DNA from 2 places in the Liberiplasma polymorphum genome. Region 1 is predicted to be linked to the other one. Evidence: a T-box and tRNA genes for the amino acid it is inferred to sense, from the RefSeq annotation. Region 1 holds a T-box; the other holds one or more tRNA genes.
The links. A T-box is a leader RNA that pairs with one kind of tRNA and senses whether it is charged. The one in region 1 lies ahead of leuS (leucine--tRNA ligase), so its partner is inferred to be a tRNA-Leu.
Positions count from the first base shown of each region.

Region 1 (4,377 bases):
TTTTTTTATTTGTAAAAAATTCCTTGATACGTATTTTTCTTCCGCATAAGTTTATCAATTTCATTCATGACCACGAACTTTCTAAGTGTCCAAACAGGGGCAATTAACATCTCTTTAGGACTGTCACCTGTCACACGTTGAACGATAATTTTAGGATCTAAATGTTCTAGCTGTGTAACGACAATATCAACATATTCTTCTAAAGTTAAAAGTTTAAAAGGATGTTGTTTATACATTGTCCCAAGTAAAGTTTTCTCCATAACATGTAGCATATGGATTTTAATGCCTTGAACCTGCAAAGTATTTAAATGCTTAACGGTTTCAAGCATCATGGCTTTATCTTCATTTGGAAACCCATTAATAATATGAACAACAACATCAATGTTCTTGTCTCTTAACATTTTTACAGCTTGATTAAAACAGGCTAAATCATGGCCTCGGTTCATCCAAATACTGGTATCTTCATGAATGGATTGTAAGCCAAGTTCAACTTGTAAAACCGTCTTTTTACTTAGTTCATAAAGCATGGCTACTTTTTCTTGGTCAAGAGCATCTGGTCTTGTGGCAATACTTAAACCGACAATATGATCATCAAGGGTTAAACTGTATTCAAACATTTCTCTTAATGTATCAACGTCTTTATAAGTATTCGTATTTGCTTGAAAATAAGCAATGTAATAAGCATCTGGCCACTTTTCATGCATACGCGTTTTCACTGTGTGAAATTGGGTGTATAAATCATCATTTAAATCACCAGCAAAATCCCCACTGCCTGAGGGGGAACAATAAATACAACCACCCTTGCCTTTAAGGCCATCTTTATTAGGACAAGTAAAATGACCATTCAAGGCAACTTTAAAAACCTTCTTCCCGAAGGTTCTTTTTAAATAATCACTATACGTATGATATTTCTTTTCCTCATTTATAAAATTCATCTTCTTCACCTATAAATATTCTATCATAGGATACGTTAAATTACTTTTATGATATAATGATTACGGTGATATTATGTTAAATAGAGTCCGTGCAAGTTTAGTCGATCCAGCCCAACTTATCAATTATCGAAAAGATAGCCTACTAAAAGTATGGGGATATCTTCTTTTTTTCGCTGTATTAATGAGTACATCAACCTTGATTAATGTCATCAATTTTCAAGGCATCAACCAACAATTACAAACAGCACTAAGAGAAAATACAATCGCACTAGAATCCTCTTGTGAAATCAGTAACGCAACGTTAGTGTGTGATGAAACCATTGACCACACGTTAATAGAACTTGAAAATTTTAATGTTGTTATAAACTCATCAGAAACATTATCTTTAAGTGATTACCGAGGATTTAATTATTACTTTGTGGTTCATGATGAGACACTATATTTAGTTTTTATGGGAAATATTGTAAGGACTAAACCTCTGGTTGAACTGCATGAAGACAGTCATAATTTTGCGTTGAATTTTACCCCTGAAACGCGCAATGATTTTTACACGACATTATTTGATACCATTGATAAAGAAATGCTTGAGTTAAGAGTTTACTGGGGACCCTTATTAATGATAACCAGTATTTTAAGTGCTTTGTTTTTATTTTCAGTATTTGTCATTATCAATACATTGATTAGTCGTACAAGAGTCAAGCAGGTTTCATTTAGACATATGTATGTCATGATGACTTATGCAGCGACATCACTATACATTGTTTTAATCTTTGAATCGATGTTAAGATTTAGTATATTCTTGTTTATTTTATTATTATTTATTGCCTTCAGACAAATGTCAAAATTAACCCTTGAAATTTACATGAGAGTTAATAAGAACTAATGCTTGAATAGCGCGTATTTTCGTGCTATGATTATGTAAAAGTGACGAACTAGAAGTAGTAATAAGCGTTTTATTTCAAAGAGACTTAGTGGTTGGTGTAAACTAAGAGTAAAACTTATGAATTAGTCTAGGGAGCTTTATAAGTGCAACTCGTGAGCTTATAACGTACTTCTCGCGTTAAGAGAATTTAAGTGCTAGGAAACTAGAACTAAGGTGGTACCGCGGAAATTATTCGTCCTTATATTTTTAAGGGCGTTTTTTAATTCATAAAAGGAGTGATTATATGGACTATAATCCAAAAACAATTGAACAAAAATGGCAAAAGTATTGGTACGATCACGGGCTATTTAAAGCCGAAGATTTTAGTGATAAAACCAAATATTATGCATTAGTCGAATTCCCATATCCTTCAGGTGCAGGGATGCATGTAGGGCATATAAGAGCGTATACTAGTTTAGAAGTTGTTGCTAGAAAACGAAGAATGGAAGGGTATAATGTCTTATTCCCTATTGGATTTGATGCCTTTGGGTTACCGACTGAAAATTATGCCATTAAAGAAAAAATCCATCCAAGAATTGTAACCGATAAAAACATTAAAACATTCACTTCACAACTAAAGGAAGTTGGATTTTCATTTGATTTTGATCGTATAGTTGATACTACTGATCCAACTTACTATAAATGGACACAATGGATTTTTATGAAGTTGTTTGAACATAACTTAGCTTACCGCAATAAAACATTTGTAAATTTCTGTCCTTCATGTAAGGTCGTACTTTCAAATGAAGAAAGTCAAGGCGGTGTGTGTGACCGCTGTGATACTAAGGTTGAACAAAAAGAAAAAGATGTTTGGTTCTTAAAAATTACTCAGTATGCGCAACGTTTACTTGATGGACTTGATAAGCTAGAAACGTTACCGCGTATAAAAATAGAACAAGAAAATTGGATTGGTAAAAGCGAAGGCGCAATCATTAATTTTAACATTAAAGATACTAGCGAATCATTAGATGTATTTACTACAAGACCAGATACCTTGTTTGGTGCAACCTTTATGGTCATTGCACCAGAACATCCATTACTAATTAAACTTCATGATCAAATTACTAATATATCTAAGGTGCATGATTACCAACATCAAGCCAAACTTAAAACAGAATTTGAACGCACACAACTTATTAAAGACAAAACAGGTGTATTGCTTGAAGGGATAAACGCCATTAACCCAGCCAACAAGAAAGCAATGCCAATATTTGTTGCAGATTACGTCATGATGGGATATGGAACTGGCGCTATTATGGCTGTACCCGGACATGACCAAAGAGATTATGAATTCGCAAAAGCGCATAACTGTGACATCGTAGAAGTTATAGAAGGTGGCGATATTAGTAAAGAAGCCTACACAGATACTAATAGTGGAAAACTTATTAATAGTGATTTCATCAATGGATTAGATGTTAAAGAGGCCATTAGTAAAATGATTACATTTATAGAAGAAAATGATTTAGGTAAAAAGTCAGTTAATTTTAAAATGAAAGATTGGGCATTTAACCGACAGCGATATTGGGGAGAACCAATTCCAATTGTGCACTGTGATGATTGTGGCATGGTTGCAGTTAAAGAAGAGGATTTACCAGTTGTCTTACCTGAGGTTGATCATTTTGAACCAACAGACACAGGAGAAAGCCCATTAGCAAACATTCCATCATTTGTTAATACTACATGTCCTAAATGTAACAAACCGGCTAAAAGAGAAACAGACACGATGCCACAGTGGGCAGGAAGTAGCTGGTATTTCTTACGCTATGCTGATCCTAAAAATCCTAATAAACTCGCTGATATAGAAAAACTTAAGTATTGGATGGATGTTGATTGGTATAATGGTGGCATGGAACACGTGACACGCCATGTTATCTATTCTAGATTTTGGCATTTATTCTTACATGATATTGGCGCTGTTCCAACAGAAGAACCTTATAAAAGAAGAAGTGCACAAGGTTTAATATTAGGACCTGATGGCGATAAAATGAGTAAATCAAAAGGGAATGTTGTTAATCCAATTGAAATTATTGAAAATTATGGATCTGATACCCTACGTTTATATATCTTATTTATTGGTGATTATGAACAATCAACCCCATGGAGTGATTCAGGTGTTAAAGGGGCGCGTCGATTCTTAGATAAAGTATGGCGCTTATTTGATTCAGTTTCAAATGTTGAAGATAACAAAGACGTTTTAAGAGTTTTGCATAAAACAATTTCGGAAGTTGATAGCGATATCGAACAAACTAAATTTAACACAGCCATTGCTAAACTTATGGCATTGACCAATGAACTGGCCAAACAACATTCTATCTCAAAAAATACTTATTTAACCTTATTAAAACTACTTTATCCATTTGCTCCACATATTTGTGAAGAAATTTATAACCGTTTAGGTTATGAAGGTTCTATGATGTTTACGGATTATCCAAAAGCAGATTTAAGTAAAATGGAAGAAGAAATTGTGACGATGGTTATTAGTATTAACGGAAAAGTTAGGGATAAAATTGAAGTCGAAAA
Region 1 covers NZ_JBIOAG010000005.1:26,854-31,230, reverse strand. The annotation lists gene mnmL (tRNA modification radical SAM protein MnmL/YtqA) at 6-935, opposite strand; gene ACHAJD_RS02005 (DUF1189 family protein) at 1,009-1,818, shown strand; T-box leader at 1,854-2,061, shown strand; gene leuS (leucine--tRNA ligase) at 2,102-4,377, shown strand, end outside.

Region 2 (4,377 bases), on a different contig from region 1:
ATAGACTCATGCAAATAAAAGAATTTTTAGAAAATGAAATGCCACTTAACAAAACAATACTCACAACTGCTTATAAAGCAATTATTGCACTAAGTCAAAATGAAGTCATCTTTATTATGAGTCCACAAAAAATAGCGAAAAAATATATCGAAACAAATTTATCTAGCTTGAAAATCACCGAACATTTATATGACGGTCAAGTTTACTCTAAAACTCGCCAAGCATACATCAACTATAAAGTCATAGAATTAGGAGGCCAAGCACATGCAAGTTAGAGAGATATTTGAAATTGAGCACTATGAAAAACAAAAAAAGAAGCGTAATGTTTGTGCCTATGCAAGGGTATCAACAACTAAGGATTTACAATATACATCCTATGAGTATCAAGTTAAAACCTACACTGAACTGATTACTGCGAATGAAAACTGGAACTTCATAGGTGTTTATGCGGACGAAGGCAAAAGTGGAACGAACATAACTTACCGTGATAACTTTCGATTAATGATTCAACTTGCAACCTCAGGGTTCATCGATTTAATCATTACTAAATCCATATCGCGCTTCGCAAGAAACGTCGTTGATTGTCTACGTGTTGTTCAAGAGCTTAAACGTCATAATGTAGAGGTCTATTTTGAAACAGACAACATATCATCGTTTGATCCAAAAATTGAGTTTGTTATCTCACTACTTGCGAGTATGGCTGAGGAAGAATCTAAAAATACCAGTGAAAATGTTAAATGGAATGTTCGTTCAAGGTTTGCCGAAGGAAAGTTTTACGCTGTAAGTAAACGAATCTTAGGCTATGACAATGCTGATGATGGTTCACTAATTATTAATGAAAATGAAGCAAAGATAGTTAAACATATTTTTAATGCTTATACGACAGGAACACCTGTTGCAGAAATATGCGACCAATTAAATCATGAGGGTATTAAGACTAAGTTTAGTAAAAAAGTTTGGGACTCTACTGCTGTTCTTGGAATACTTAAAAACGAGAAATATACAGGAAATGCATTGCTTCAAAAAACATTAAGGCCTGATTTTAGAAATAAGAACTTAATTACTAAAACGCATGATTTACCTATGTACTATGTTCAAAACTCTCATCAAGCAATCATTCCCATTGAGCAGTTCAAAGAGGCAGAAAAGATACGGTTAAAAAGAATTGAAAAATACCATTCATGCACCAACGAGGATGAACTTAAAGAAAAGTTTAATGTCAGGTCAGAGTATGCCGGCTTAATAACATGTGGAACTTGCGGTAAGACATACCGATTTAAACGTAACAATATAGGGACTCCTTATGAAAAAAGAATCCTTAAATGTGCTTCAAATAAAGGAAAGAAAACATGTGTCAATAACGATATATTTTGTGACACATTTGATGAGGTTTTAATGAATCAGATTAACTTAATTCTTAAGAACAAAAATGGCTTTATAAAAGCCCTCGAGCTCGCTTTTAATAAGCATCCATTGGTCATAGAAGCAAAAGAGAAACTAACCGAAACACAGGGCAAAATGATGGCCTTAAAAAGCAAATCAAATCACTATGTTGATTCCAATGATGAATATGACAATAAAATTTTAGAAGAACTGCGAGATCAAATCAATCTAATGAACAAGACAGTAATCGAAATCGAAAACTCACTAATTACTACGCTAAATGTAAAAAACAAAGTGAAAATCCTAAAGAATGTTATATCTGAGCTACCAGCCTTTGTAGAAAATGTAAACGAAGTTGATTATAACTTAATATTTAATGACATTGTCATTCATGAGAATAAAACCATTGATTTTAAGATACGTTTTGCTGATACAGAATCCAAAAAAAATGAAGTAATATTCTCAGGAAATGTTGAATACTTTATACGAAAAACAAAACACAAACTCAAGCATCGTATAGTGATTGTTTAAAGTTCAAATCCCCCTAAAAAACTACCCTAAAAACCATCAAATCCCCCCGGTACTAAAATAACAAAAAAAGGTGCGCTTCACTGAAAATGATACAAAAATCAGTGAAAATACACCTTTAAATCTCTTGAAAATAAGCATTTATTTCTTAAAATAAAAAAGTTTATCTATCATTAAACCGCTCAACAAAGCCATATAATAGGCTTTAGGCGTGATAAATAAACTCGGTATGATTATGATGGTGCGAACGGGGGGACTTGAACCCCCACGAGCTGTGCTCACATGGCCCTCAACCATGCGCGTATACCAATTCCGCCACGTTCGCGTGGTGGAGACTGAGGGATTTGAACCCACGACCCCTTGCACGTCAAGCAAGTGCTCTCCCACTGAGCTAAGCCTCCTATGAGACGAGTAGAATTATATCACTTTAAAACCTTTAAAGTCAAGAAAAACTACCTGTTTTTAGACAAGAAATTGATTTAATTTAATGTATTAGGATCAGATTCGAAATGACTTCTTATTTTTGATAACCATTTTATTTGAAATGCAATAATTGGCCCAATTGTAATCGCTAATAATACACTGCCATAATTTACTTGGCCAAACCCAATTGATGCCATAAACCCAAATATAATCGCTAATGTAATGGCTAAACTTTCAATAATGATTCTTGTTACTAAAAAACTGTTAATTCTTAGTAATTTCATCAGAACAAACGTGAACTCTTCAAAAATCATCGCCGGATATCTCGTGACATAGACTAAAGCTAAACCAAATGTTAAAACAAAAACACCGATAATGAATAATAGGGTTCTATAAAAAATATTAATCACGATAAAATTATCAAAAACAATAAGATCCCAAAAATCAATACTTATCGCAACACTAAAAATTGGCACTAAAATAAAAAAATACTTTAACTTTTTATTATATATAATTACTACAGCTAAAATAGTCCCATTTATAAGTGCACTTGCAGTCCCTATAGTTATTCCTAGTAGATGACTAAGATTATAGGTTGTTGTATCCCAAGGGCCAGCACCGAAGTTGCTTTTGATGACTAAAATGACGCCTAACCCAATAATTAAAAATCCTAAAAAATATAATGTAATGTTTATTGCTTTACTCATAGTTAACCCTCATATCTTTGCTTAGTTTATTATAGCCTATTAATGCATAAAAAAATTGACAATTTGTCAATTTTTTTATTTTAACAGTTCTGCAATACGTTTAGGAGGTAATATTTTACCTACTAACTTAACTTCACCATCTACTACTAGTGCTGGGGTTGCTAAAACACCGTAATCTGCAATAGCATTAATGTCTGTTACTTTTTCAATTGTTGCATCAATCCCTAAAATCTCTAATGCTTCTTTGGTATGTTTTTCAAGTAACCCACATTTCTTACAGCCTTTGCCTAATACTTTAATTTCCATTATTTTAACCTCCTATAATCATTCCTGCGATTAGTCCGACCACCGCAGAAAGTGTAATAACTAATATAAAAAACGTCGATGCTTTTTTAAGTCCTAGTACTTTCGATATAACAATCATGTTTGGTAAACTAAGCGATGGTCCTGCAAGCAGCAAGGCTACTGCTGGACCCTTGTGCATACCAAGCGTATGGATAAACATATTGACAATTGGTACTTCAGTTAATGTCGCAAAATACATGAATGCCCCAAACGTTCCTGCAAGTAAATTTGCTTGATACGTATTATTGCCCACTAAACTTACAACGAAATCTTCATTTAATAAACTGCCAATAACCCCAGCTAGAAATATCCCAATGATAAATAATGGAATAATTTTTTTAGCGAGTAAAAAGGTTTCTTTTCCCCAATTAAGTAGTTCATCTTTTTCAAAGAATAAAACCATTTGAATAATAAGTAAGCCCACAACGATTAAGGTCGGAATCCAGTGAATATACCAAAATATTAAGACAAGTAATAATGTAATGAAAAAGACGCTGTTTTGAATAAAGCTTCTAGATGAAGCATCTTTTTGATCAAACACTTTTTCATCCGCTGAAACAACTTCACTTTTTCTATATAAAACAAACATGATCAACCCGATAATAATTGATAAAATAATGGCTCCAATAATACGGCTTAATCCAATATCAAACCCAATTAATGTAAATGTCATCGTAATGGCTAATATATTAATGGCAGGGCCTGAAAATAAAAATGTAATGGCCGGCCCAAGTCCAGCCCCCTTTTTACGGATACTTGCAAACATTGGTAAGACAGAACATGAACACACTGTTAATATTGCGCCCGAGACTGCAGCGATAACATAAGCCATCCCTTTATGGGTTTTTGGTCCAAAATACTTAATGATTGCTCCTTGAGACATAAAAGCAACAATCGCGCCTGATAAACTAAAAGCAATGGTTAAAGAAATGAGGCGTTTAAGTATAAAATAATCTTTTAAAGCTATTAACCCATCTAATATTATATCCAG
Region 2 covers NZ_JBIOAG010000002.1:53,918-58,294, forward strand. The annotation lists gene ACHAJD_RS00825 (recombinase family protein) at 1-275, shown strand, start outside; gene ACHAJD_RS00830 (recombinase family protein) at 265-1,914, shown strand; tRNA gene ACHAJD_RS00835 (tRNA-Leu) at 2,151-2,236, opposite strand; tRNA gene ACHAJD_RS00840 (tRNA-Val) at 2,238-2,312, opposite strand; gene ACHAJD_RS00845 (YczE/YyaS/YitT family protein) at 2,391-3,041, opposite strand; gene ACHAJD_RS00850 (thioredoxin family protein) at 3,117-3,347, opposite strand; gene ACHAJD_RS00855 (permease) at 3,352-4,377, opposite strand, start outside.
Region 2: it encodes a tRNA-Leu, which carries the amino acid that the T-box ahead of leuS (leucine--tRNA ligase) is inferred to sense. The anticodon was not compared.